One region of the Anaerosinus sp. genome, then DNA from elsewhere that is predicted to be linked to it. Evidence: riboswitches for the same ligand, from Rfam matches in the RefSeq annotation. Region 1 holds a riboswitch; each other region holds the start of a gene.
What was found. A riboswitch is a leader RNA that binds a small molecule or an ion and turns the genes downstream of it on or off. The one in region 1 is predicted to bind S-adenosylmethionine.
Positions count from the first base shown of each region.

Region 2: linked by a shared signal. The riboswitch ahead of metK (methionine adenosyltransferase) and the one ahead of ACWZFG_RS10145 (MetQ/NlpA family ABC transporter substrate-binding protein) in region 1 are both predicted to bind S-adenosylmethionine.
Region 3: linked by a shared signal. The riboswitch ahead of metA (homoserine O-acetyltransferase MetA) and the one ahead of ACWZFG_RS10145 (MetQ/NlpA family ABC transporter substrate-binding protein) in region 1 are both predicted to bind S-adenosylmethionine.

Region 1 is NZ_CBDNNH010000018.1:406,300-411,020, forward strand. Features, by position in the region: gene ACWZFG_RS10140 (methionine ABC transporter ATP-binding protein) at 1-995, opposite strand, end outside; gene ACWZFG_RS10145 (MetQ/NlpA family ABC transporter substrate-binding protein) at 1,019-1,843, opposite strand; SAM riboswitch class I at 1,930-2,032, opposite strand; gene ACWZFG_RS10150 (glycerate kinase) at 2,250-3,392, opposite strand; gene ACWZFG_RS10155 (D-alanyl-D-alanine carboxypeptidase family protein) at 3,409-4,566, opposite strand.
Region 2 is NZ_CBDNNH010000012.1:44,506-49,226, reverse strand. Features, by position in the region: gene rpoZ (DNA-directed RNA polymerase subunit omega) at 1-184, shown strand, start outside; gene coaBC (bifunctional phosphopantothenoylcysteine decarboxylase/phosphopantothenate--cysteine ligase CoaBC) at 194-1,399, shown strand; SAM riboswitch class I at 1,443-1,545, shown strand; gene metK (methionine adenosyltransferase) at 1,606-2,796, shown strand; gene priA (primosomal protein N') at 2,853-4,721, shown strand, end outside.
Region 3 is NZ_CBDNNH010000025.1:67,920-72,640, forward strand. Features, by position in the region: gene ACWZFG_RS12255 (DUF2157 domain-containing protein) at 1-1,281, opposite strand, end outside; gene trhA (PAQR family membrane homeostasis protein TrhA) at 1,668-2,312, shown strand; SAM riboswitch class I at 2,369-2,470, shown strand; gene metA (homoserine O-acetyltransferase MetA) at 2,546-3,484, shown strand; gene hydE ([FeFe] hydrogenase H-cluster radical SAM maturase HydE) at 3,528-4,544, shown strand.

The DNA.
Region 1 (4,721 bases):
TGTAAATAATTCAATGATTTTTGTATCTCTTCATCTTCACCTGTAATCTCAAGAACCAAAGTGCCATATGGTGTACTCTTGATATGATCAACATTTCCATAAATAATATTTGTATCTACGGCAAAGCGACGAATTAAGCTGGATATTACCGGTTCTTCCGCCGAATTTCCGATAAAGGATAAGCGAACTAATAAACTACTATTTGGAATTGGGATTTGCGATATCTTAGCATCTTTAAATGCCTCTGGAATATCACGACTGATAATGACACTGATAAACTCTTTCGTAATCGGTTGCTGTGGATTCGTAAATACATCCAGCACTGTCCCTTGCTCACAAATCACACCATTTTCTATCACAGCTACATTATCACAAATTTCTTTAATTACCTGCATTTCATGGGTAATTAAAACTACAGTTAATTGCAATTTTTGATTAATATCACGGATTAATTCCAAAATAGATTTCGTCGTTTGTGGATCAAGCGCAGAAGTTGCTTCATCGCATAAAAGCACCTTCGGATCACTTGCCAAAGCTCTCGCAATCCCTACTCTTTGCTTCTGACCACCACTTAGTTGCGCAGGATATTGATCTTTTTTATCTGCAAGTCCTACCAATTCTAACAAAGGTAAAACCTTTTTTGCTATCTCCGATTTTTTTGTTCCGATTAATGTTAATGGAAACGCTACATTTTCATAGACAGTAGCTGAAGAAAGCAGATTAAAATGCTGAAAAATCATGCCGATACTTTTTCTCGCTTTTCTAAGCTGACTATCTGACATCGCTGTCAAATCTTCGCCATCAACAATGACCTTTCCTTTTGTCGGACGTTCTAACATGTTAATACACCGAATTAATGTACTTTTTCCTGCACCGCTAAGTCCAATAACACCATAAATTTCCCCGCGCTTAATATGAAGATTAATGCCTTTTAATGCGTGAACTGGGCCCGATGCTCCATCATAAATCTTTTCTATATTCGATAGCTGAATCAACTTTTTTCACTCCTTTAATCTATTTACCAAGTTGCAATTCCCGAACCAGCAAAATGGTCATTGACAAATTGTTTTACTTCTTCTGAATGATAAGCCTTCACAAATTTTTGATAAGCTATATTCTCTTTATCCGCTGACCGAACGACTAAAATATTCGCATAGGGTGAAGCTGCATCTTCTAAAAACAATGCATCTTTCGTTGGTACTAACCCTGCGGAAACTGCATAATTCGTATTGATCACTGCAAGGCTGACATCACTTAACGATAATGGAATCTGCGCCGCTTCTAATTCCTTGACTACAAGATGTTTCGGATTTTCCACAATATCCGCTGCCGTCGCACTAAGTCCAGCATTTTCTTTTAACTTGATCAGACCCGCTTTTTCTAAAATGTTTAACGCTCTGCCACCGTTACTAGGATCATTAGGTATCGCGATTACACCATTTTCCGGAACTTGCTGAATCGCCGTCAAATTTTTGGAATATACCCCCATTGGGAACAAAATTGTTTTTGCCAAAGTTTCGATTTTGTAGCCACGGTCTTTCACCTGTGCATCAAGAAATGGCTGATGCTGATAACTATTCACATCAATCTCCCCTTGATTTAATGCGACGTTCGGTTGAATATAATCACTAAACTCAATAATTTCAATAGTTAAACCCTCTTTCGCCGCTACTTTTTGTACAACCTCCATAACCTCTGCATGAGGTCCAGGCGTTACCCCAACCTTTATTGATGTTTTTTCCGCCGAAGGATCTGCATTTTTATCGGAAGTACAACCCGAGATTAGCGTCATACTCAAAACTGCCACCATAGCCAAAATCAACCCTACCCACTTTTTTCTCATTTAAAATCCCCCCTAAAATTATTTCCAGTCAAACAAAAAGGCTCTTTTCCGTGAGGAAAAGAGCCTATCATTCATACACTACTTTTCTCTCATCTCCAGGAAATATACTCCTGCTGGATTTGGCACCACTGCATTTCTGCCGGTTGCCGGGTTTCATCGGGCCAGTCCCTCGACCTCTCTTGATAAGAGCTTCTCATTTAATTATGGTTTAGATAATATCACTAACAAATTCTCTTGTCAATAAAAAATCGTATACTTGTAACAATTACCGTTTAAAAATAAATTTTAATGCCTCTTTACTCGCCCTAAAACTTTATTATTGAAATATTTTACATCATCAATATATTTACTCATTATAAAACACTCAATTAAGTAATCTTTCTATCTACCGATTATTTTTCTATTTTCACTTTAATTCTCGCCCTATTTTTATCAATCTCGCCACTCGTTCAGCGGCAAGCGTGAGGAGCACTTCGGCATTTTTCATACAATCTTCTAACTGCATTGGTTGGTGTGGGATTGCTTGTACACCATCAATGCCGCCCTTAAAAATTTCTTCATACCCTTTGCCCAATGCGCCGGAGATACAGACAACAGGAATATGATACGCTTTCGCAATCTCAGCAATTCCAATTGGTGCCTTTCCACATAAGGTTTGCTTGTCTGTACGGCCTTCCCCCGTAATGACTAAATCAGCCTCTTTGATTTTTTCCGCAAAATTGAGCGTTTCCATAACAAGCGAAATTCCGCGTTTCATCCTTGCCCCAGTAAACCACAAAAGTCCTGCTCCAAGTCCTCCTGCCGCCCCCGCACCATCGCTATTCCGAAAATCTTTCCCCGTGACCCTTGTCATAATATCTGCATAATGGCCTAATGCGCAATCAAGATTTCGCACATCATCAGTTGTTGCACCTTTTTGCGGTCCATATACTGCTGATGCACCATTTTCACCACATAACGGATTTGCAACATCGCAAGCGACAACTACTTCCACCTGCTCGATTCTTCTATCGAATTTGCTTAAATCAACATTTGCCAAAGAAGTTAATGCTGCTCCACCAAACGCTATACTTTCTCCATTTTCGTCTAAGAATTTAGCCCCTAAAGCCTGTGCCATTCCTGAGCCGCCATCATTCGTCGCACTGCCGCCAATGGCAACAATAATCTTATGTAAATTTTTTTCAAGCGCCGCCCTCATCAATTGTCCCGTTCCGTAGGTCGTCGCTTTATTGATATCACATTTTGCCGCTTCAACCAATGTCAACCCTGAGGCCTCTGCCATTTCAATGATTGCGGTCTTGCCATCCCCTAAGATGCCCCATCTTGCCTCCACCGTTCCACCAATTGGCGACATAACTTTTGTTTTTTCAATGCTTCCGCCAGTCGCATAAACAAGCGTATCAAGCGTTCCCTCACCACCATCCGCAATCGGCATTTTTATGAAATCCGCAGCGGGAAAAATTCTCTTCATTCCACATTCTATCGCTTTGACCGCCGCAATCGCTGACAAACTCCCCTTAAACGAATCCGGTGCAATGATAATTTTCACATTTCCACCCCCTTATTTATTCCATAGCACTTCTTGCCCATTGAATTACATCATAAAAAAGCCCTGCTACCTTCGCAAAAATATTGAATCCTGCTTCAACATCTTCTTCAGCCAGCAAATCTATTTGCCTTACAACTTCTTCGCCATAAAGTACATTTATCTTTCCAACAGCTTGTCCCTTTCGCACAGGTGCCCTAACTGTCGGTACTTCAAGTTGCAATGCATAACGATTTCTATCACCGTTAGATACCGCAATCTTGATATCTTCATTAGGACTTGCTTTTACGCGATAAGAAATTCCATCATCTACACGCACAAAAGTGCTTGAGCCTTCTTTTGTCACCATTGTTTCCATTGTTACTTTTTCAAAGCCATAATCTAATAACGCCGCGGCCTCATACCAGCGATAATCCTGCGCGCAGTGCAAAACTACAGCAATAAGATTTACACCATCTCGCTCGGCAGAAGCAACAAGACACTCCCCTGCTGCCTCCGTATAGCCTGTTTTCATTCCATTAATCCCCTGATAATTTCCCAATAGTAAATTTGTATTTTCAAATAGAACGGGGGCTTGGTATTCTCGCCACGAAAAAGATTTATACTGCGTTTTGATAATCTCTCTAAACATAGGATTTTTATATGCATACGCTCCAATTCGTGCCAAATCATGTGCAGTTGTATAATGATTGGGATCTGGTAACCCGCAAGAATTTGCAAAATGCGTATGAAACGCCCCCAAGCGTTGTGCTTTTTCATTCATTAGCGCAGCGAAATTCTCAACTAAGCCAGAGATATGTTCCGCCACCGCAATGGATGCATCATTGCCGGATAACATCATAATGCCGTACAACGCATCTATCATCGGCAGTTGATCCCCAGTCGCTAATTGCATTGAAGAGCCTTCTGTCCCAGCAGCATTCTCGCTTACCATAATTACATCATTTAAATTACTTTTTTCTAATGCAAGAATCGTCGTCATAATTTTTGTCGTACTTGCCGGATACATTTTTTTCTCAGCATTTTTTTCATAAATAACTTTCCCCGTGTCTGCTTCTATTAAAATAACAGCCTGTGCTGTCAGCTTTTCAAGATCCGGCGACGCGAACCCAACCGATATTTTTATTAACATAAATAAACTTATAAGACATAGATATACGACTCTACGTAGAATCAACAATAATTCCTCCCCGAATGATACCATGACAATAGCACAAACCTTGATACAGATGGCATTTTAGCTCCCTCTGAATCTTCATCCCTAAATAAACCCTTATAGGTGCTTACGTATCATTTTATTCTTTTCTCCTTTTATTTAACCAAACACTGATA
Region 2 (4,721 bases), on a different contig from region 1:
TTTAGTTAAAAAAGTTGATAGTAAATATACATTGGTTGTATTAGCTGCTAAAAGGGCAAGAGAGCTTATGGACGGTGATACCTTAACTGTTCATACAAAATCAACGAAAAAAGTAACAAATGCTTTAGAAGAAATCTATGATAATCAAATATCGTACAAAAGAACTAAATCTGGCATAAAGTAGGTATTTCATATGCTACAAAACAAGAATATTATTGTTGGCGTTACTGGAGGAATTGCTGCATATAAAGCTGTTGAAATCGTCAGCCGTTTAAGAAAAAATGGTGCAAACGTCCATGTTGTTATGACAAAAGCAGCACAAAATTTTGTAACGCCTTTGACTTTTCGTGAAATCAGTGGAAATCCGGTTAATACGAGTATGTGGAATGATGTCCCAGTGTGGAATGTTGAGCATATTGCATTAGCTAATTTAGCTGATTTAGTATTGATTGTTCCGGCAACTGCCAATATTGTTGGCAAAGTAAAAAATGGTATTGCAGATGATATGTTAACTACTTTAATCATGGCAACGAAAGCTCCAGTTATATTTGCACTAGCAATGAATGCCAATATGTATGAAAATAAAATATTACAAGATAATATAAAAGTTTTAGAAACCTACGGGTATAAATTTATTAAGCCTGAATCAGGTCATTTAGCTTGCGGTATTAGTGGAATTGGAAGATTGGCAGATCCAGAAGATATTGTTGAAGAAATAAAACAACATTTTATTTCTACCCAAGCTTTAATAAACAAAAAAGTGTTAGTAACAGCAGCTGGGACAATTGAAGCAATTGATCCAGTCAGGTATATCGGCAATCGTTCGAGTGGAAAAATGGGGTATGCTATTGCAAAGCAAGCGGCTTTATTAGGAGCTAGCGTTGTTTTAGTTTCTGGACCAAGCTATTTACCAGAACCAGAGGGTGTAACATTAATAAAAATAGAAAATGCATTAGAAATGCGAGAAATGGTATTAAAGGAATATAAAGATGCAGATATTATCATTAAAGCTGCTGCGGTAGCTGATTATCGACCACGCACTGTGGAAGAAAATAAAATAAAGAAAAATGAAGAAAAGTTAATTTTACAGTTGGAAAAGAATCCAGATATACTTCAAGAATTGGGGCAATTAAAAGAAAAAAATCAAATTTTAGTTGGTTTTGCTGCTGAAACTCAAGATTTGATTAAGTATGCCAAAGACAAAATCCAACGGAAAAATCTAGATATGATTGTAGCAAATGATGTTTCATTACCAGGTGCAGGGTTTAATATTGATACAAATATTGCAAAAATTATTTATAAAGATGGTAAAATTGAAAATCTTGATAAAATGTCTAAAGATGAACTAGCATGTCTGATTTTAGATAAAATAATTAAAAAATATCAGATTGTATCTTGATTTTTTTAAAAAGATACATTATGATTAATTAAAATGAAATATTTGCTCATCAAGAGTAGTGGAGGGACTGGCCCAATGAAGCTGCGGCAACCATTGAATCATTCAAAACGGTGCCAAATCCTGCAGAATAGTCTGTAAGATGAGAGTGAAAAGCTCTCTTTCGAGAGCTTTTTTTGATTTTAAATATTATATTAGGAGGAATAGATTTGACTAAAAAACGTGTTTTATTTACGTCAGAATCAGTAACAGAAGGACATCCAGATAAAATTGCTGATCAAATTTCTGATAGTGTATTAGATGCAATATTAGCGCAAGATCCAATGGGAAGAGTTGCATGTGAAACATTAATCACTACCGGGCAAGTGCATGTTGTTGGTGAAATTACTACAAATTGTTATGTTGACATTCCTAAAATTGTAAGAAAAACGATTAAAAATATCGGTTATACAAGAGCAAAATATGGATTTGATTCTGAAACCTGTGGAATTTTAACTTCCATAGATGAACAATCTGTAGATATTGCCATGGGGGTTGATAAAGCGCTAGAGGCAAAAAAAGGTACTATGGATGAAGCTATTGAAGCAATTGGTGCTGGAGACCAAGGTATGATGTTTGGTTATGCAACAAATGAAACTGCGGAATTTATGCCATTGCCGATTGCACTTGCTCATAAATTAGCACGACGTTTAACGGAAGTTCGTAAAAATGGTGAACTTGATTATTTAAGACCGGATGGAAAGACTCAAGTAACAGTAGAATATGTTGATGGCAAGCCAGTTCGTATTGATACGATTGTTATTTCTACTCAACATGGTCCAGAAGTAGATTTAGCTACAATTGAAAAAGATCTTATTGAAAAAGTGATTAAACCTATTGTGCCAGCAGAATTACTAGATGATGAAACTAAGTATTATATAAATCCTACAGGGCGCTTTGTTGTTGGCGGTCCACAGGGTGATGCGGGCTTAACTGGAAGAAAAATTATTGTTGATACTTATGGTGGTATGGCTCGTCACGGTGGTGGAGCTTTTTCAGGGAAAGATCCTACGAAAGTTGATAGATCTGCAGCTTATGCAGCACGATATGTAGCGAAAAATATTGTTGCTGCAGGACTTGCTGATAAATGTGAAATTCAAATTGCTTATGCGATTGGTGTTGCTAAACCAGTTTCAATTATGGTTGAAACTTTTGGGACTGCTAAAATTGAGGAAACTAAAATTGTTCAGTTAGTAAAAGATAATTTTGATCTTCGTCCAGCTGGAATTATTAAGACGCTAGATTTGAGACGTCCGATTTATGCAAAAACAGCGGCATATGGTCATTTTGGACGTACTGATGTTGATTTACCTTGGGAACGCTTAGACAAAGTTGAGATTTTAAAAAAAGCTTTAAATTAATTATGCTAAAGGGACTCAAAAGAGTCCCTTTACTATTTTGATAATATGGTGAAAAGATGAATAAAGTAGCAAAAATATTTATAAATATGCCAATAAAAACGATTGCAAAAGGATATTCTTATATTGTTCCCGACCAATTTTCTTATCTTGATATTGGCTGGAGAGTTTGTGTACCTTTTGGACATCAGTATTTAGAGGGTTTTGTAGTTGAAATCGCTTTTGTTGAAAATTGTGATGGATTAAAAGAAGTGGTTGCTGTAATTGACAAGAGTGCTTGGTTTAATCAAGAGATGATAGATACAGCTAAATGGATAGCGTCATATTACTTATGTAGTCTAGGCGAAAGTATGAGGCTTTTTATCCCTGGGAAGAAAAGTATTAGCGTGGATTTATTTTATGAGGCGATAGCATTAGAGGAAAATGGGATAAATTGTTGTTGTATTTATAAATATTTGCAAGCAAATGGACCGCTTAATATGAATTGCTTAAAAAAGTATTTTCCTACATATGACATGGAAAAAGTTCTAGAGCGACTATTAAGTGAGGGGAAAATTAAAAAAGTATATAAAGTCCGAAGTAGAGTGAAAGAAAAATTCGAAAAATTTGTTATGATTAATGAATTTTGCGATAAAGAGCCGAGCATATATTTAAAAAATAAGCCAGCACAACTGCGTTTAGTAAACCTAATGCTAACAAAAAGAAAACTTCCACGAAAGACATTAATGGAATTTTCTTCCTCGGTAATTCATGCATTAGAGAAAGATGGCTTTATTCACGTTGTAAATGAGCGAGTGTTAAGAGATAGTTACAAAGATTATCACTTCCAAATGGTAAAGAAATCTTTAAATCCGTCACAAGAAAATGCTATTGAACAAGTCACTGCAAAAATATACGAGAAAAAACATGATACATTTTTATTATATGGAGTGACTGGTAGTGGTAAAACAGAAGTATATATTAATATTGTAGAAAAAATTAGAAAGTTAGATAAACAGGCGATCATTTTAGTCCCTGAAATTGCTTTAGCAAGTCAAATGATTCAAAGATTTAAAGAAAATTTTTCAAATGACATCGTTGTAATGCATAGTAAATTATCTATTGAAGAACGTAATGACGCGATTGAAAGGTTGCATAATAAAGAAGTTGGTATAGTTATTGGGGCTAGATCAGCAGTTTTTGTGCCTCTTGATGATCTTGGTGTCATTATTATTGATGAGGAACATGAAGTTTCATATAAGCAAGAAGAACGACCTTATTACCACACACGTGAAGTGGCAAAAATGAGAACGTTTTATTCAAATGCAATTTTATTATTAGGTAGTGCTACGCCATCGCTTGAAAGCTATTATAAAGCTCAATGTAGCGAATATAAGTTGCTATCATTACCTAAGAGGGCAAATAATTCCAATTTACCTAGTGTTCATATAGTGGATATGAGGAATGAATTAGCGAAAGGCAAAAGATCAATTCTATCAGATGATTTGTATGCGTTAATAAAGAAAACTCTCGAAAATAAAGAACAAATTATTATTTTATTAAATAGACGTGGGCACTCTACATTTGTGTTATGCAGAGAATGTGGTCATATTATAAAATGTAATCATTGCGATGTTCCAATGGTTTACCACTTTAGTGGTATTTTACGTTGTCATTATTGTGACTCGGTGAAGACAGTACCGCAAGAGTGCCCGCATTGCTATAGTAGATATATTAAATACTTTGGAACCGGCACGCAAAAATTAGAGGAAGAATTATGCAGGCTATTTCCTAATGCAAGCGTGCTAAGGATGGATAGAGATACGACAACTAAAAAAATGGCATATGAAAAAATTCTGGATGATTTTCGAAAAGAAAAATATCAGATACTTTTAGGTACCCAGATGGTAGCAAAAGGACATGATTTCAAAAATGTAACAGCGGTAGCT
Region 3 (4,721 bases), on a different contig from region 1:
AGATGTTTTACCTTCAATATTTTTCTTTTGTCTTATCATCTGGAAATTTATTAAAATAAATATGAACCCAATGATAATAAATGCGATGCCTCGATTCCAGAAACTAATTGTAGAATCAAAGAATTTTGCTGTTACTAGAAAACTAACTAAAAGCATACCCATATTTAATAGAGCAGAATTTGCTTGACGAAATCCTTTTTCCATTAATAAAAGTCCAATTGCCAACAAATAAATACTAGCTAAAGAAACCGAATAAATTTCTTGCATTGTAAATACTGCGAGAAGACAGGCAGTGATAATTATAATAGGTGAGGCTAAAAGAAGTTTTGTTAATAAATTGCTGCTGACTTGGAAGAGTTTATAACTAAATCCTAAAGATAATATGCTGAGGATTAGAATAATAGACCATACTGGATTTGTGAAATTTTGAGGAACGTTTTGCCAACATATTGAAAAAACAAGTGAATAGCAGGAAGTGATGAGCCCAAAAACACCAATGGTTGTTAATGGGCGGCGAGATACGGCTGTCTTTACTTCGAGGTGACTACCGATAACAAAAAGAAAGCAGAAAAACAAAGTTAAACATTGCATCATTAAATCGTTGAAATATTTTTCAAAGGTAAGAATAAATGCAGCTAATGAATTAATTACGATTAACCAAGCTAAAGGGGTTGAGGAAATGATCATATTTTTATCAAAGTGACGATAAATTGGAATAAGCAGTATGATAAATAACCAAACGCTGATCGCTTGGGGTGTACTGAAATTATCAATGAGCCAAATCATGTTGAGAATGCTATATAAAATAGCCGGTGAAACGGTTCTGGTTAGATATGCAAGTGGTAAAATTAAAAACATCCAGATGAGTAGTACTGTATCCAGGTGTAGTGCAATTTCATAATTTTGCCCAACGAGAGAGATTGAAGCGCCAATCATTAAAGATTGGAAGGCGGCTAATGATTCCTTATAGGTATTTGTTAGTTTATTGTAAACGATTCCGAGAAACATTGCGATTTGAGAAATGAATAACAGTCCTACTGCGATTGAAAGTCTAGATGCCCGAGTTAGGTTATCCCAATTATAGGCTAAAACAAGGAGCAACCCAAGCCCGATAAAGATAACGCCAATGAAAGTTACAATACGATTGAACTTATCGTCATTTTCCTCTTGTTCAATATCATAATGTTTAAGGATATTTTGCGCTGTATCTGATGAAATTATTTTTTTATCTATTAATATGGGAACTTGTGATTTTAGCCATTCATAATGCGACTGATTCATGAGTGATTACCTCCAATAGATATAGCTTAACAACTATTTTTTCGCTATTGTTTTTTAGTTTCCTTTAATTTTATGAAGGTAATGATTGTAATAGTAGCAAAAAAGCGTCTGGGTTCATAGTATACAGTAGCTAAGAGCTGCATTATCTTTCAAGGAGGCGTTTTATTATGGGCTTTAATGGCGGTGGAAATTGCTATTGGGTTTGGTTTATTATTATCGTTATAATATTGTTATGCTGCTGTTGTGGCGGCGGCTGGGGCTGCTAAAGAATAGAGAGCTAGCTCAAAAAGAAACAGTATTCGGCTTGGATTTCAAGCCGAATACTGTTTCAATTTTTTTATAAGGGAGGTATAATATATATCATAAATAAATTATTTGGAGGTAGCATGTTAAGAGCAAAATGTGAGGAGCTAATTAATGCCATTACGCATGGTGTTGGAGCTGTATTATCTGTAGCTGCTTTGATTGCAATGATTGTTGTTGCGGGTAACTATGGTGGTTTGTGGCACTTAGTAAGTGGTACGATTTATGGAGTATCTTTAATTTTATTGTATTTAGCATCTACTTTGTATCATAGTTTTACCAATGAGAAAAAGAAAGCTTTCTTTAAATTCCTTGATCACTCTGCAATCTATGTGCTAATTGCGGGAAATTATACACCCTTTGCATTAATTCCACTTCATGGGACTTTAGGTTGGATTGTTTTTGGACTTATGTGGGGACTAGCTGTGACAGGAATTATTTTTAAAGCTTTCTTTGTGAAACGCTTTAAAATCTTCTCGACGGTTTGTTACCTTTTAATGGGGTGGTTTGCTTTAATCATTATTCGCCCATTAATGGAAAGTGTACCGATTGAGACGATTTATTGGTTAGTTGCTGGTGGACTTGCTTACACTGCAGGTGCAGGCTTTTATCTGGCAAAACGAGTTCCTTATAATCATGCGATTTGGCATATGTTTGTTCTGGCTGGAAGTGCGATGCATTTTATCGCTGTTATTGGCTATGTTTTACCTTTATCAATTACAAGATAATATCATTGACGAGCGGTTTAGATTGTGGTAATATATTCATCAAAAATTAAATAAATTTCTTATCAAGAGAGGTTGAGGGACTGGCCCGATGAAACCCAGCAACCGGCACGTGGTGCAGTGGTGCTAATTCCAGCAGGAGAATTCCTGAAAGATGAGATTGTGTGGCAATAAAAGTCCCTTTCTCTGAGAAAGGGACTTGATTTTTTATACGAGAATAAAGGAGTGTTTTAGTTATGCCAATTAAGATTCCCAATAATTTACCGGCGACAAGTATTTTAGAAAAGGAAAATATTTTTGTGATGTATGATGATAGAGCGTACAGTCAGGATATTCGTCCATTAAAAATTTTAATTTTAAACTTAATGCCGATAAAATCTGTAACTGAAACACAATTATTACGGCTTTTAGGAAATTCTCCGCTTCAAGTAGAAGTTGATTTTATTTATACTGCAAGCTATACACCACAAAATACATCCCAAGAGCATTTGACGCAATTCTATGGGACTTTTGCTGATGTAAAGCATAAAAATTATGATGGTTTTATTATTACCGGCGCTCCGGTAGAACAAATGGACTTTGAGGAAGTTGACTATTGGGAAGAAGTCTGTGGGATTATGGAATGGAGTAAAACGCATGCATATTCGACATTTCATATTTGTTGGGGCTCACAGGCGGGATTATACTATCATTATGGAATTAAAAAGTATCCGGTAAGCCCCAAGGTGTTTGGCGTATATAAACATAAGAGAAATGTAGATTACGAGCCATTATTTAGAGGCTTTGATGATGAGTTTTATGTGCCTCATTCCAGGCATACTGAAGTTCGCAAAGAAGACATTGAAAAAATTCCGGAACTTACAATCCTTTCTGAGGCAGAAGGAGAAGCAGGAATTTATGCAGTGGCAAATCTGGAGAAACGGCAGTTTTTTATTACAGGTCATGCCGAATATGATCCAATGACGCTAAAAGCGGAATATGATCGCGATATTAAAGCTGGAATGGATATGCATATTCCATGCAATTATTATCCGAATAACGATCCGACGCAAGTGCCATTAGTAAAATGGCGCAGCGTAGCTAATCTATTGTTTGGAAACTGGTTAAATTATTATGTATATCAAGAAACACCATTTGACTTAACGAAACTTTTCTATAATAATGGAATTGGCTAATTATATTTAAATTGGCCAATGATGCAGTCATGGAGATGAAAACATGAATTTAATCGAAAAAGTGATGCAAAGCCAGCAGTTAAATAAAGCGGAAATAGTAGAGATTCTTTTAGGTGATTATAGCGGACTTGCAAATGCCGCAGATGCTGTACGGAAAAGGTACGTTGGCGATGAAGTGCATTTACGTGGTCTGATTGAGTTCTCTAACCACTGTAAGCAGAATTGCTGTTACTGTGGATTAAGATGTGCAAATAGAGAGGTAGATCGGTATCGATTATCTCCAGAAGAAATTGTTGCGGAAGCAAAATTGGCAAAGGAGTTAGGATATAGAACGATTGTAATGCAATCTGGTGAAGATGACAGCTTTTCAGTAGATAAAATGACAGCGATATTAAAGCAGATAAAAGCAATGGATGTAGCGATAACCCTTAGCATTGGCGAGAAAACTTATGAAGAATATAAAGCTTATAAAGAGGCTGGTGCTGATCGTTATTTACTTCGCATTGAGACGACAGATCAATCGTTATATCATAAATTGAATCCAGGAATGCGCTTTGAAAATCGTGTGCGTTGTTTGGAAGATTTGCAAAGGCTTGGGTATGAAGTTGGTTCAGGTTGTTTAATTGGATTGCCAGGACAAACGCTAGAATCCATCGCAGAGGATATTTTGTTTTTTAAAGAATTTCCTTTAGATATGGTTGGACTAGGGCCGTTCATACCAAATCCTGCAACGCCGCTGGCTGATTGTGAAAGTGGCAATTTGGAATTGAGTCTAAAAGTGATTGCACTCATTCGTTTGTTAATGCCAGACATTAATATTCCAGCAACGACAGCAATGGAAACATTGGATAAGACAGCAAGATTCCGCGCATTGCAAGGTGGTGCAAATGTCATCATGCCAAATGTTACCTCTTTATCATATAGAAAAAAATATCAGCTCTATCCAGGGAAAAGCGGCATAGATGATACACCGCAAAAGAGCAGAGCGGTAATTTGTGAAAAGGTGTTGGCTCTTGGTAGGAAAATTTCCGAAGGATATGGCTTTAGAAAAAATAAATAGAGGTGACTTAGTCACCTCTATTTATTTTAGCCCTTTGAAAAGAGACGAATTGCTTTTTCCCATTGATTACATAATGTTTGGCGATGATCTGATGATATTTTTGGTTCAAAACAACGGTCTAATTGCCATTGGCTTGAAAGCTGTTCTAATGAATCCCATAGCCAATTGCTAGACTGG